2 regions of the Inquilinus sp. CA228 genome follow, and region 2 is predicted to be linked to the other one. Evidence: predicted binding sites of a transcription regulator. Region 2 holds the regulator's gene; the other holds the start of a gene.
What was found. Region 2 encodes PhoB, which activates phosphate uptake and scavenging genes when phosphate is short. Its sites were predicted from a motif close to TNTCATAAAACTGTCA; they were not measured.
Positions count from the first base shown of each region.

Region 1: the regulator PhoB is predicted to act here: its motif matches at 3,777-3,792, upstream of phnC (phosphonate ABC transporter ATP-binding protein).

Region 1 is NZ_JBQJIK010000015.1:85,389-92,697, forward strand. It holds gene ACTOWL_RS09700 (helix-turn-helix domain-containing protein) at 1-62, shown strand, start outside; gene phnE (phosphonate ABC transporter, permease protein PhnE) at 101-961, opposite strand; gene phnE (phosphonate ABC transporter, permease protein PhnE) at 963-1,838, opposite strand; gene phnD (phosphonate ABC transporter substrate-binding protein) at 1,849-2,778, opposite strand; gene phnC (phosphonate ABC transporter ATP-binding protein) at 2,801-3,649, opposite strand; gene ACTOWL_RS09725 (Ldh family oxidoreductase) at 3,974-5,029, shown strand; gene ACTOWL_RS09730 (O-methyltransferase) at 5,064-5,729, opposite strand; gene ACTOWL_RS09735 (TetR family transcriptional regulator) at 5,846-6,448, shown strand; gene ACTOWL_RS09740 (autoinducer 2 ABC transporter substrate-binding protein) at 6,503-7,309, opposite strand, start outside.
Region 2 is NZ_JBQJIK010000088.1:24,851-32,159, reverse strand. It holds partial or broken gene ACTOWL_RS32070 (GNAT family N-acetyltransferase) at 1-311, shown strand, start outside; gene ACTOWL_RS32065 (transglycosylase SLT domain-containing protein) at 455-1,666, shown strand; gene ACTOWL_RS32060 (class I SAM-dependent methyltransferase) at 1,743-2,324, opposite strand; gene phoB (phosphate regulon transcriptional regulator PhoB) at 2,384-3,091, opposite strand; gene phoU (phosphate signaling complex protein PhoU) at 3,088-3,819, opposite strand; gene pstB (phosphate ABC transporter ATP-binding protein PstB) at 3,866-4,681, opposite strand; gene pstA (phosphate ABC transporter permease PstA) at 4,687-5,991, opposite strand; gene pstC (phosphate ABC transporter permease subunit PstC) at 6,002-7,309, opposite strand, start outside.

The DNA of each region.
Region 1 (7,309 bases), on a different contig from region 2:
GCGTCTGCTCCAGCCCCGAACCCGACCTGGAAGGGACGCTGCGCTCGCTGTTCGCGACCTGACCGGGCACGGCAGGCGGACGGACGGTCCTAGCCGGCGGTCAGCCGCGCCGGGCCGGGGGGCGGATGATCGCCATCCGGATCCGGCGCGACGCGGCGTCGATCACCGCCACCGTCGCCAGGATCATCAGGATGATGAACAGCACCTCGTCCCAGTTGTTGATGCGGATGCGCTCGGACAGCTGCAGGCCGATGCCGCCGGCGCCGACGATGCCGAGGATGGCGGCCGAGCGGGTGTTGGATTCGAAGAAGTAGAGCGCGTGGCTCAGCATCAGCGGCAGCACCTGCGGCAGCACCGCCAGCCGCAGCGACTGCAGCCCGTTGGCCCCGGCCGCCCGCACGCCCTCGACCGGCCGGCGGTCGGCGCCCTCGATCGCCTCGGCATACAGCTTCGCCAGCACCGCGACGTCGCTGAAGGCGATCGCCAGGATGCCGGCGAAAGGCCCCATGCCGACGGCGCTGACGAAGATCAGCGCCCAGACCAGCGTGTCGATGCCGCGGAAGCCGTCGAACAGCCGGCGCAGGCTGAAATGGAACACCCAGTTCGGCACGATGTTGCGGGCGCCGAGGAAGCCCAGCGGCACCGCGGCGACCACCGCCAGCAGGGTGCCGAGGAAGGCCATCGCCAGCGTCTCCAGCAGCGCATAGGAGAAGTCCCAGGCGGCGCCGCCATCCGACGGCGGCAGCATCAGGCGGACCAGGAAGCCCAGCTTCGACAGCCCGCCCCAGATCCGCGCCGGCGAGGCGTCGATCCACCACAGGCCGAGGCCGAACAAAGCGAAGACGCCGAGCCAGGCGCCCCAGCTCCGCGCCCGTTCGGCGGTGGAGCGCCGGAACAGCCGCGGATGGGCGGCCTGCAGCGCCGCCAGCTCCGCCTCGGTCAGGATCGCCTGCTGGGCCATGTCACACCACCCTGAGCGCGTCGTGGCCGATCAGGCGGTGGCGCACCGCCTCGCAGCCGAGATCGATGATCGACACCATGGCGATGATCAGCAGCAGGATCGCGCTGATGTCGGGGTATTCGAACTGGCGCACCGACAGGTACAGCTCCTCGCCGATGCCGCCGGCGCCGACGATGCCGATCGCCGAGGCGGAGCGGACATTGATCTCGAGCCGCAGCAGCGCGTAGCTGGCGAAGTTCGGCAGCACCTGCGGCAGCACCGCCAGCCGCATGATCATCGCCCAGGTGCCGCCCGCGGCGCGGACGCCCTCGATCGGCCCGGGGTCGACATTCTCGTTCACCTCGGCGAACAGCTTGCCCAGCGATCCGGCGGTGTGGACCGCGATCGCCAGCACGCCGGCGAAGGGGCCGAGGCCGAAGGCGTAGACGAAGATCAGGGCGTAGACCAGCTCCGGCACCGTCCGCGCCACCTCCAGCAGCCGCCGGCTGGCGAAGTGCAGCACGCGGCCCTGCACCAGGTTGCGCGAGGCCGGGAAGCACAGCAGCAGCCCGGCCACACCGCCCAGCACCGTGCCGGTGAAGCCCATCAGCACGGTCTCGGCCAACAGGCGCAGCCAGGAGCCGAGCCCCCAGTACCATTCGCCCAGATCGGCCCCGAGGGTTTCGACACGCAGCGTCGGCACTGTGCCCCAGATATAGGCCCAGGCCTGCGGCAGGCCGGTCGCCAAGCGCCCCAGGTCGACCTGGCCGACGATGGCGGAGGCGACCAGCGCCGCGGCCAGCACCAGGCCGAAGCCCAGCGTGCGCAGCCGCTTCTCCGCCTGCTGCCGGCGATAGCCGCGTTCGAAGCCGTCGATCGTCCCGGGGCGGTCGGTCATCGCGCGCCGCTCAGGAGCCGCGGCGGCGGCGCTCGGCCGCGTTCATCTCGGTGATGGCGATGACGTCGAGATAGTCCTCGTGCTTCGCCGGGACGAAGGCCGACCACTTGCCGTCGCTGAGCTGCTTCTGCGCCTCCGGATCCTCCTTCGGGAAGGCGAACAGCGCCTCGGTGAAGGCGTCCTGCAGCTCCTGCGGCAGGTCGGTGCGGACCACCCAGGGCGAGTTCGGGATCAGGTCCGAGGTCCAGATGATGCGCGTGGAGCCCTTGGGGATCATCCCCTTCTCCTCCATGCGCTGGATGTTGCCGCGCTCGGCATTGGTCCAGTGGGTGGCCGCGGCCTCGAAGGTGCCGTTCAAGAGGGCGATGATGCCGAGCTCGTGGCTGCCGGAGAAGGCGGTGGTGCTGAAGAAGGTGTCCGGGTCGATGCCGTTCTTCTTCATGAAATAGAGCGGCACGGCATAGCCCGAGGTCGAGTTCGGGTCGGCATAGGCCAGCGACTTGCCCTTCAGGTCCTGCAGGCTCTGATACGGGCTGTCGGCGCGGACCGCGATCACCGAATGATAGCCGGTGGCGCCGTCCAGCTCCTGCGTCACCGCGACCGGCCTGATCCGGTCGCCCATGACCTTGCGGGCCAGGGCGTAGTTGGCCGGGCCGATGGTGGCGAATTCGGCCTGGTTCGCGCGCAGCGCCTCGACCACGGCGGCATAGTCGGTGCCGCGGGTGATCGTCACCGGCACGCCCAGCTTGCGGCTGAGATAGGCGGCGAAGGGCTCGTAGCGGGCGACCGAGTCCTTCTCGTTCTCGCCGCTGGCGATGCCGAAGCGCAGCTCCGGATACTGCTGGCGCCAGTCGTCGGCCTTGGCCGGCAGGGTGGCCAAAGCGGCGAGGGCGAGGGCGGCGGCCAGGGCCAGGCGGCGCCGCAGGGAAGCGATCGGCATGGGGTCTCTCCGGACAGGGTCGTCAATGGGCGAAGGCCGGTTGCGGCCGGGTCGCGGCCGGCCGGGGGGCCGCCGCGGGGATGGTGTCGGTCAGGCTCTCGTCGACCGCCTCGTCATTGCCGCGGCCGTAGATCGCCTGGACCCGGGCGGCGGTCAGCTCGGCCGGGGCGCCGTCGAACACCACCCGCCCGGCCGCCATGCCGACGATGCGGTCGCAATAGCGCCGCGCCGTCTCCAGCGTGTGCAGGTTGCACAGCACGGTGATGCCGTCCTCGCGGTTGATCCGGCGCAGCGCGTCCATCACCATCCGGGCGTTGCGCGGGTCCAGCGAGGCGATCGGCTCGTCGGCCAGGATGATCTCGGGCGACTGCACCAGCGCCCGGGCGATCGCCACGCGCTGCTGCTGGCCGCCGGACAGGGTGTCGGCGCGCTGCAGCGCCTGCGGCAGCAGGTCCAGCCGGTCCAGCGCCCGGGCCGCCATGCCGCGCTCGGCCTGCGAGAAATGCTTGAACATCACCGGCAGCGTGCCGCTGGCGCTGACCCGGCCGATCAGGACGTTGGTCAGGACGTCGAGCCGGTTCACCAGGTTGAACTGCTGGAAGATCATGGCGCATCGGGCGCGCCAGGCCCGCAGCGCCGCGCCGCGCAGGGCGCCGATGTCGGTGCCTTCGAACAGGAGGCGGCCGCCGCTGGGCTCGACCAGCCGGTTGACCAGGCGCAGCAGCGTCGACTTGCCGGCGCCGGAGCTGCCGATCACGCCGACCATCTGCCCGCGGGGGACGTCCAGGGTGACCGCGTCGACCGCGGCCACGGATCCATAGCGCTTCGTCACCCCGCCGAGCTGCAGCATCTGCCGACCTTCCTGATCCATAGACCTTGATCCCAAAGGTCTATATGAATTCGTCAGTTGTCGCGCCGAGATTCGAAGAAATCATCCCGTCTTCGGGAGATCGTCCGGCGTCTTCAGCAGTATCTACGCGATATTCATGACATTGGTATTTCGGATATCTGAAAATGCCTCACTCGATCGATTCAGCTTGGCCGCGGTTCTGGGTGTGAAGCTCTTCAGCCATGCCTCTCGCACCAGAGCGATGAGGAGGGTCTTTCTGCTGGCGCAGGGGCGAAGGTCGCTGGTCGCCACGTCCCGGCCGGCCGCTATAATGCCCGGCAAAAGCAACAGCACGGGGAGGACATCATGCGGCTGATCGGGGCCGGGCCTCTGACCCAGGTCGTGGAGCGGATCTTCGCCGCCGGCGGCTGCGGGGCGGAGGAGGCGGGGCGCATCGCCCGCCATCTCGTCGACAGCAACCTCTGCGGCCATGACTCGCACGGCGTGGTGCGCACCAGGCGCTACATCGACTTCCTCCGCGCCGGCACGGTCTTCCCCGGCCGCAGCGCCGATCTGGTCTTCGACGGCGGTAGCCTGCTGGTCGTCGACGGGCAGTTCGGCTTCGGCCAGACCATCGGCGAGCAGGCGACCGACCTGCTGGCCGAACGCGCCAAGGCGCATGGCATCGCGCTGGTCACCATCCGCCGGTCCGGCCATCTCGGCCGCCTGGGCGACTGGGCCGAGCGGCTGGCCGGGCACGGCCTGGTCTCGCTGCACTTCCTGAACACCACCGGCCTCGGGCTGATGGTGACGCCGTTCGGCGGCAGCGACCGGCGCCTGTCGCCGAGTCCGATGGCGGTCTGCGTGCCGGTCGAGGGCCGCGACCCGATCCTGCTCGACATCACCACCGCCATGACCGCCGAGGGCAAGCTGCTGGTGGCGAAGAACAAGGGCGAGCCGGTCGGGCCGGGCATCATCGTCGACAAGGCCGGGCAGCCGACCACCGATCCGGCCGATTTCTACGCCGGCGGCGCGATCCTGCCCTTCGGCGGGCACCGCGGCGCCGGCCTGAACATCCTGACCGACATCCTGTCCGGCGCGCTGTCGGGCGGCGGCTGCACCGCCCCCGGCGTCACGGTGCTGGAGAACACCATGACCAGCATCGCCATCGACGTGAACCGGCTGCCGGACCACGCCGCCTACACTACAGAGATCCTGCGGTTCTGCGATTGGGTGAAGGGGTCGCCGCCGGCCGATCCGGCGGCGCCGGTGCTGCTGCCGGGCGAGGTCGAGGCCGCGACCCGCCGGCGCCGGGCCGCCGAAGGCATCCCGGTCGACGATGCGACCTGGGGCGACATCCGCGCCGCCGCGGCATCCGTCGGCCTCCCGGAATCCGAGATCGAGGCGATGGTGCCGGCTTAGGCCCGGCGGCGCCGCCGGGCCGATAGGATCGGCCTCAGCCGATCCGCATCGACAGCTCGACATCCTCGCCGAACGGCGTCGACAGGTAGCCGCTGGCGGGCGAGCGCACCAGCGCCAGGTAGTCGGGGCTGTCATCGGCGTTGTCGGCGACGATGCAGGCGCCCGGTCTCAGCCGGCTCTCCACCAGGCCCAGGATCTCGGGATAGAGCGCCTTGGCGCCGTCGAGCAGCAGCAGGTCGATGGTGTCGGGGAGGTCGGTGCGCAGCGTCTGCAGGGCGTCGCCCACCCGGATCTCCACCAGGTCGGCGAGACCACCGGCCGTCAGGTTCGCCTGAGCCCGCGCCACCTTGGACGGCTCGAACTCGCTGGTGATCAGGCGGCCGCCGCCATTGTCGCGCAGGGCCGCGGCGAGGTGCAGGGTCGAGATGCCGAAGGAGGTTCCGAACTCGACGATCGTCCGCGCGCCGCAGCCGCGCGCCAGCATGTACAGCAGCGCGCCGGTCTCCCGCGAGACCGGGAGGGGGAAGTCCTTCAGGCGCCCGTAGAGCTCGAGATACTCGGTCTTGCTCCGCATCAGGCGCGCTCGCTCCTCGGCGGAGAGATCGGCCACGGCGGGGCTCGCCGCCGGCGATGCCGCCTCGGCCTCGTCGAACAGGCGCTCCAGCAGGGGGGCGAGCGGGGTGGTTGTCAGGGTGGTCATGCCGGTCTCCGGTCGGGGATTGCTTGTGCCGGACCAGAAATACGACTAATTCGTCAGGTTCCCTATTCGCGTTGCCCCGGCCCGCCATGACCGATCGCCGAAACGCCCGGATTTCCTTGCGAAAGCAGCCCCAGCAGGCTCGTTCGGCCGATCTCGTCGCCGCGATCCTGGAGGCCGCTGTTCAGGTTTTGGCGAAGGAGGGCGCCCAGCGCTTCACCACGGCGCGGGTGGCCGAGAAGGCGGGAGTCAGCGTCGGGTCGATCTATCAGTACTTCCCGAACAAGGCGGCGATCCTGTTCCGGCTGCAGAGCGACGAGTGGCGGCAGACCAGCGATCTGCTGCGCGCCATCCTCGAGGACCGCCGGTCACCGCCGCCGGAGCGGCTGCGCACCCTGGTCCACGTCTTCCTCCGCTCGGAATGCGAGGAGGCCGCGATGCGCATGGCGCTCGCCGACGCGGCTCCGCTCTACCGCGATGCGCCCGAGGTGCGGGAGGTGAAGCAGTCGGGGCACCGCACCGTCGAGATCTTCATGCGGGAGGCGCTGCCCGAGGCCTCGGACGCGACGCGCGCCCTGGCCGGCAACCTGATCACGGCGACGCTCGGCGCGGTGGGGAAGCAGTTCTCGGAAACACCCCGGACCCCGGCGGAGATCGAAGCCTATGCCGACGCCATGGCCGACATGGTCTGCGCCTATCTCAAAGGCCTCGGGACTGGCTGAGGCGGCCGATGCGCCGCCCTGCTCAGAGGCGATGCATCGGCCGCTGCCGCGGTCTCAGAAGTCGAACTTGTCGATGTTCTCCTTGGTGTAGACGAAGGGCGCCCCGAGCAGGATCTCGCTGCCGTTGACGACCTGGAGGTCGCCGAGCTTGCCGGCCTTCACCGAGGTCGCGCCGGGCTTGAGCGTGCCGTCGGCCACGGCCCGCAGCACATACATCGCGGCATAGCCGAGGTCGACCGGGTTCCACAGCACCACCGACTTGACGCAATCCTTCGCCACATAGGGCTTCATGGCGTTGGGCGTGGCCAGGCCGATCACGGCGATCGAGCCGCATTTGCCGGCCTGGGTGACCGCCTCGGCGGAGGCCGGGGTCGCCACGCTGGTCATGCCGACGATGCCCTTGAGCTCGTCGCCATGCTTGTTGATCAGCGTCGTCGCCTGGTTGAAGGACAGGATGTTGTCCTCCTGCGCCTCGACCGTCTCCAGCCATTTCAGCTTCGGATGGCACTTCTCGGCATAGGCCGCCATCTCGGCGATCCAGCGCGCCTGGTTCGGCGTGGTGAAGGTCGAGGTGACGATGGCGAAGGAGGCTTCCTCGCCGATCTCCTTCGCCAGGTTGTCGATCAGCGACTTGGCGATGCCGTTGAACTCCGCCTGGTTGACGAACCACTGGCGGGCGTCCGGCGTCGAGTTGGCGTCGTAGCCGACGACGTTGATGCCCTTCGACAAGGCCTTCTTCAGCACCGGCGCGATGGCCACGGGGTCGTTGGCGGCGAACAGGATGCCGTCGACGCCGCTGGTGATGGTGTTGTCGATGAAGGTGATCTGCTCGTCGATATTGGCCTTGGTCGGCCCGTCCGT
Region 2 (7,309 bases):
GGCGGGTGATCCTGGGCGCGGTGCGCATCATCGCCGACCCGGACGGCGAGACCGCGGAATACGGCATCATGGTGCGCTCCGACCTCAAGGGCCAGGGCCTCGGCCACCGGCTGATGACCGAGATCATCGACTATGCCCGCAGCCGCGGCCTGAAGCGGATCTTCGGCGAGGTGCTGCGGGAAAACGTGACCATGCTGCGCATGGCCGGGGAGCTTGGATTTGCCCGCGCCGACGTGCCGGACGAGCCCGGCATCATTCACGTGACGATTTCGCTCGACGATCTGCCCGCTCTCAGTCAGCATTCCGCCTAGGAAATCCGTGACCCAGGGGGATAGGTGTTTGCGTTTTTCCTCTTTGAATGAAGCACTTGTCCGTATAAGTTGAGGGCCTGCGTTAATTTTGGCCCGCGGCGACGCTGCCGGGCTTTTGGTTTTGGGGGAGCTTGGAGGGGAAGATGCCAGGGACAATCCGCTGGACCAGGATGGTTGCGGCCACGGCCTTGCTCGCAGGGCTGCTTGCCGCCTGCGCCGAGGCGCCGAAGCCGAAACCCTTTGTCGCCAGCGGCCCCTGGGGCGTCGAGATCCACGACGCCTCGCGCCGCTTCGACATCCCCGAGGAGTGGATCCGCGCGGTGATGCATGTGGAGAGCGGCGGCCAGACCCATTGGAAGGGCGGCCAGCCGATCACCAGCCATGCCGGCGCCATGGGGCTGATGCAGGTCATGCCCGGCACCTATGATGAGCTGCGCTACTCCCACGGCCTGGGTCCCGACGCCTATGAGCCGCGCGACAACATCCTGGCCGGCGCCGCCTATATCCGCGAGATGTACGACCTGTACGGCTATCCCGGCTTCCTCGGCGCCTACAATGCCGGGCCGGAGCGGTACCGCCAGTATGTCGAGGAAGGCCGGCCGCTGCCGCGCGAGACCGAGCGCTACATGGACATCATCGCGCCGCAGATCGCCGGCATCATGCCGGGCCAGGGCGGCAGCGACCGGATGACCCAGTACGCCGCCGCCCAGATCCAGCAGAAGGTGCCGGCGCCGATCCGCATGGCGCCGATCCCCGACGGCTCCTCGCGGCGCAACACCACCGTGGTGGCGGCGATGCAGCCGATCCCGGACGGCTCGTCAATGCGGAACACCACGGTGGTCGCGGCGATGCGGCCGATTCCCGATGGCTCGTCGACCCGGAACACCACCGTGGTCGCCGCGATGCAGCCGATCCCGGACGGGTCGAGCACTGTGGTCGCCTCGGTGCTGCCGCCGGTCCGCGTGGTGCCGCAGCCCGGCGTGGTGCGGATGCAACCGATCCCCGACGGCGCCACCCAGGTTGCCGCGGCCGCCCCGGTAGCGCGCCAGGTCGCCCCGGCCCCGGTGCGGATGGCCCCGATCCCCGACGGCAGCACCCAGGTCGCCGCCGCAGCCCCGGTCGTCCGTCCGGCGCCGGTGCGCATGGCGCCGATCCCGGATGTGCCGACGCCCCGCGCGGCGGTGGCGCCGACCCGGATGGCGCCGATCCCCGACGCCCCGCCGGTCCGCGTCGCCGCGTCGGCCAAGCCCGCGCGCGCCCCGGCGCCGCAGCAGGTCGCCGACGCCGGCGAGCCGCGGCGCCAGTCCAACGGCCTGCCCACCGGCTGGTTCGTGCCGAGCGCACCGGGCAACTGACCGTCTGCTCACAAGAAAGCCCGCGCCGCCGAAGGGTGGCGCGGGCTTTTTCTTTGGGAGGCCGGGTGCGCCGGTCTCAGGCCGCGTCGGGCAGGCCGGCGGGGCGGCGATAGCTCCAGGCGCCGAGCGGCGGCAGGTTGCGCCAGACGAAATCGACCATCCGGCCCTGCAGCCCCAGCTTGCGCCGCGGCAGCGGCGACAGGATCTGGTTGGTCAGCTGCAGGAAGCGCCCCGACCGCCCCATGCGGGCAAAGGCGGCGTCGATGATCTGCCGCTGCAGATCGAGCGGGAACCAGATTATCGGCAGGCTGGACGCCACCATCGACAGCCGGCGGATCCCCGCCGCGTCCAGCATCGGGCCGATCTCGGCCACGTCGCCCTCCAGCACCGTGACGCCGGGGAAGCGCCGGCGCAGCACGGTGCAGAATTCGGGCATCTTCTCGACCACCACCAGCTTCTGCGGCGGCAGCCCGGTTGCCAGCAACCCTTCGGTGAGGCTGCCGGTGCCGGCACCGAGCTCGAGCACCGGGTCGCTGCAGCGGGGGTCGATGTGCCGGGCGAAGGCGCGGGCCACGGCGGGGCCGGACGGCGCCCAGGCCGCGACCTTCAGCGGCGAGCGGAACCACAACCGGACATACAGCCAGGAATCCTTGCTCATTCGACACCTCCGTGCCGTTCGTCGGGACAACCGTCTGTCTTTGCAGAGAGTTCCCGGGCTCAGGCCTGCGCCTGGACGTCCAGCGAGTAGCCGGCGGAGCGAACGGTGCGGATCAGGTCGATCTCGCTGTCGTCGTTCAGCGCCTTGCGCAGGCGGCGGATATGGACGTCGACGGTGCGCGGCTCGACATAGACGTCGTGGCCCCAGACGATGTCGAGCAACTGCTCGCGGCTGAACACCCGGCCGGGATGCTGCATGAAGTGGCGCAGCAGGCGGAACTCGGTCGGGCCGAGATGGACGTCGCGGTTGCCGCGGCGGACGCGGTGGCCGCCGAGATCCATGCTGAGATCGGCGTAGCTGAGGATGTCGCCGGCGCTGGACGGCGAGGTGCGGCGCAGCACCGCCTTGATCCGGGCCATCAGCTCCGGCGTCGAGAACGGCTTGGCGACGTAGTCGTCGGCGCCGGAATCGAGGCCGCGGACGCGGTCCCCCTCCTCGCCCCGCGCGGTCAGCATGATCACCGGGATGTCGCGGGTCTTGGCGCCGCGGCGCAGCTGGCGGCAGACCTCGATGCCGGAGAGATGCGGCAGCATCCAGTCGAGCAGCACCAGGTCCGGCCGCTGCTCGCTGGCCAGCAGCAGCGCCTCTTCGCCGTCATAGGCGGCGAGGACGCGGAAGCCTTCGCGCTCGAGGTTGTAGGTCAGGAGGGTGACGAGGTCGACTTCGTCCTCGACCACCAGAACCAGCGGCTGGATGCCGGCCCTCATGCGTTCTCCTCCGGCTTGGCCTCGGGGGTGACGACGGTGAAGGAACTGGCGTCGCCCTTCGGCCGCACATCCGTCACCGGCTTGCCTGTGAGCAGGAAGTGGATCAGCTCGGCGATGTTGGTGGCGTGGTCGCCGATCCGCTCGATGTTCTTGGCGATGAACAGGAGATGGGTGCAGGGGGTGATGTTGCGCGGATCCTCCATCATGTAGGTGAGGGTCTCGCGGAACATGCTGGTGTAGAGGTCGTCGACCGATTCATCCTGGCGCCAGGCCGACAGCGCCTTCTCCAGGTCGCGCTCGGTGTAGGCGTCGAGCACGTCCTTGATGATCTGCTGCACCATCCGGCCCATGCGCGGCAGCGCCATCACCGGCCGGACCATCGGCACCTGGGCCAGGGCCAGGGACCGCTTGGCGATGTTGGCGGAGTAGTCGCCGATCCGCTCCAGGTCCGAGGCGATGCGGAGCGCCGAGACCACCTCGCGCAGATCGACCGCCATCGGCTGGCGCAGCGCCAGAGACCGGATCGCCACGGAGTCGATGGACGCCTCATAGGCGTCCATCTGCTCGTCGCTGCGCATCACCCGGCCGGCGAGGTCGGCGTCGCGGCGGACCACGGCCTGGATCGCCAACTCGAGCTGGCTTTCGGCCAGGCCACCCATCTGCACGATGGTGCGGCGCAGCGTCTCCAGTTCCTGGTCGAAGGATTTGACGATGTGCTCGCTGGACATGAACGGCGGTTCCGGTTGTTGGTGGGCGGGTCGGTCGGGGCCGAGGTCAGCCGAAGCGGCCGGTGATGTAGCCCTGGGTCCGCTCGTCCCGCGGGTTGGTGAAGATCTCTTCGGTGGCGCCGACCTCGACCAGGTCGCCGAGATGGAAGAAGGCGGTGCGCTGGCTGACGCGGGCCGCCTGCTGCATGTTGTGGGTGACGATCGCTATGGTGTATTCGCGCCGCAGCTCGTCGATCAGCTCCTCGATATGCGCGGTCGCGATCGGGTCCAGGGCCGAGCAGGGCTCGTCCATCAGGATGACCTCCGGGCTGCAGGCGATGGCGCGGGCGATGCACAGGCGCTGCTGCTGGCCGCCGGACAGGCCGGTGCCGGGCTCGGCCAGCCGATCCCGGACCTCCTTCCACAGCCCGGCGCCGATCAGGCTCTTCTCGACGATCGCCTCCAGCTCGTCGCGGCGGCTGGCGAAACCGTGGATCCGCGGGCCGTAGGAGACGTTGTCGAAGATCGACTTCGGGAATGGGTTCGGCTTCTGGAACACCATGCCAACCCGGGCGCGCAGCTGCACCACGTCCAGCCGCTTGTCGTAGATGTCCTCGCCGTCGAGGATGATGGAGCCCTCGACCCGGGCGCCGTCGATCGTGTCGTTCATGCGGTTGAGGCAGCGCAGGAAGGTGGACTTGCCGCAACCCGAGGGGCCGATCAAGGCCAGCACCTCGTTCTCCAGCAGGTCGACACTGACGCTGTGCAGCGCCTCCTTCTGGCCGTAGAAGACCTTGACGTCGCGCGCCACCATCTTCGGGGCCGACCCGGCCGCGGCCGCCGGGTTTGCGGCATGCGGGACGATTGTCTGGATCACGGTCATGGGGTTCACCACCGGCGTTCGAACTTGCTGCGCAGCCAAACCGCGAAGCTGTTCATGATGATCAGGAAGACGAGCAGGACGATGATTCCGGCCGAGGTCCGCTCGACGAAGCCGCGCTCCGCCGCGCCGGACCACATGTAGACCTGCACCGGCAGGGCCGTGGCCGGGTCGAGCGGCGTGGCCGGGTAGCCGACCACGAAGGCGACCATGCCGATCATCAGCAGCGGCGCGGTTTCGCCGAGCGCATGGGCCAGGCCGAGGATCGTGCCGGTCAGGATGCCGGGCGCCGCGAGCGGCAGGGTGTGATGGAACATCGCCTGCATGCGCGAGGCGCCGAGGCCCAGCGCGGCCTGCTTGATCGAGGGCGGCACCGCGCGGATCGAGGCGCGCGTGGTGATGATGATGGTCGGCAGGGTCAGGAGCGTCAGCACCAGGCCGCCGACCAGCGGCGCCGACCGCGGCAGGCCGAAGAAGTTGATGAAGACGGCCAGCCCGAGCAGACCGAACACGATGGACGGGACCGCGGCGAGGTTGTTGATGTTGACTTCGATCAGGTCGGTCCAGCGGTTCTTCCTGGCGAACTCCTCGAGATAGACCGCCGCCAGCACGCCGATCGGCAGCGCCAGCGCCAGCACGATCAGCATCATATAGGCCGAGCCGAGGGCGGCGACGCCGATGCCGGCCAGCTCCGGATTGCTCGACGCGCCGGAGGTGAACAGCGCCCAGTTGAAGCGGCGCTCCAGCGTGCCGGCCGCGGCCAGCTGGTCGACCCAGGCCGTCTGCTGGTCGTCGAGGCGGCGCTGGGCCTCCGGCAGGTCGCGGGAGATCTGGCCCTTGATCAGGGCGTCGACGTCGCCATGCGCCGGGACCCAGACCGTGCGGGTGGAGCCGATGACCGACGGATCGGCCTGCACCATGTCGCGCAGCACGATCGGCGCGCCGCGGCTGAGCAGGCCGTTCGACTTCCGGCGGTCGGCCGCGCTCTCGACGGTGATCTGCTTGCGCAGGGCGTCGCGCGCGATCTGGTCGTAATCGGCGGTCATCAGGGCGGTGGGATCGCGCTGGCCGGACGGGTCGATCACCTCCGGATCGAAGGTCACCTCCAGCCGGAGCGCCGACTGCGTGAAGGCGGTGTAGCCCTGGCCGATGATCGAGATGAACAGCACGACCAGGAAGCAGATCGCCACCGCGATCGCGGCGATGCCATAGAGGCGGAAGCGCGCCTCCGCCGCGTGCCGACGCCTCAGCTTCGCCATGAAGGCGGCCTGCTTGGTGACGTGGGTCACCGCGCGCGGCTGGGCACCGTTCATCAGGTCTGCCTCACTCATAGTGTTCCCGATATTTGCGCACGATCTGCAGGGCGACAATGTTGAGGCAGAGCGTGACCACGAAAAGGGTCAGCCCCAGAGCGAAGGCGACCAGCGCCTGCGGGCTGTTGAAGGCCAGGTCGCCGGTCAGCTGCTTGACGATCTTGACCGTGACCGTGGTCACGGATTCGAACGGGTTCAGCGTCAGATTGGCGGCCAGGCCCGCCGCCATGACCACGATCATGGTCTCGCCGATGGCGCGGCTGACCGCCAGCAGGACGGCGCCGACGATGCCCGGAAGGGCCGCCGGCAGCACCACGTGGCGGATCGTCTCCGACCGCGTCGCGCCGAGGCCGTAGGACCCGTCGCGCAGGCGCTGGGGGACGGCGTTGATGATGTCGTCGGACAGCGAGGAGACGAAGGGGATGATCATGATCCCCATCACCAGCCCGGCGTTGAGCGCGCTGGTGGCCGAGACATCGAGCCCGATCCCGGCGCCGGCGTCGCGCAGGAACGGGCCGACCGTGGTCAGGGCGAAGAAGCCGTAGACCACCGTCGGGATGCCGGCGAGGATCTCCAGGATCGGCTTGATCCAGGCGCGGACGCGCCGGTCGGCGTATTCCGACAGGTAGATCGCGGCCAGTAGGCCGATCGGCACCGCCACCAGCATGGCGATGGCCGAGATGAAGATGGTGCCCCACAGCACCGGGATGAGCCCGAAGCGGCCGGCGACTTCCTCGCTGCCCGCCCCGGCGAAGCCCGGGTCCCAGACCAGGCCGAAGAAGAAGTCCTGGGGCGGCACCATGGTGAAGAAGTGCAGCGCCTCGAACAGCATCGACAGCACGATGCCGATCGTGGTGACGATGGCGATGCCGGAGCAGATGATCAGAAGGCCGAGCGTGGCGGTCTCGACCCGGTTGCGCGCCCGGAAGGTCTTGGAGATGCGGCGGAGCGCGAAGAACACGCCGACCGCGGCGAGGACCAGGACGGCGGCGATCATCAGCATCCGCCCGAGCGACTGCAGGCGGATCATCTCGTCCGCCGCGGCGCGCATGTAGGGCTCGGCGTCGCCGGAGACGATGCCGCCTGCCGCCAGGTTCTGGATCGATCCCTTGATCAGGCCGAGCTGGTCGGAAGGCAGGTTGCGCACGGTGTCGGGCAGCATGCCGTCGACCACCGCGGAGATGATGATGGGCTGGAAGATCAGCCAGAGCGCGAGCAGGACCAGAGCCGGCAAACCGGCCCACAGCGCAACATAGGCGCCATAGGCGCCCGGCCGGGAATGCAGATCGCCGGGGCGGCCGCCGGCCACCGCGACGGA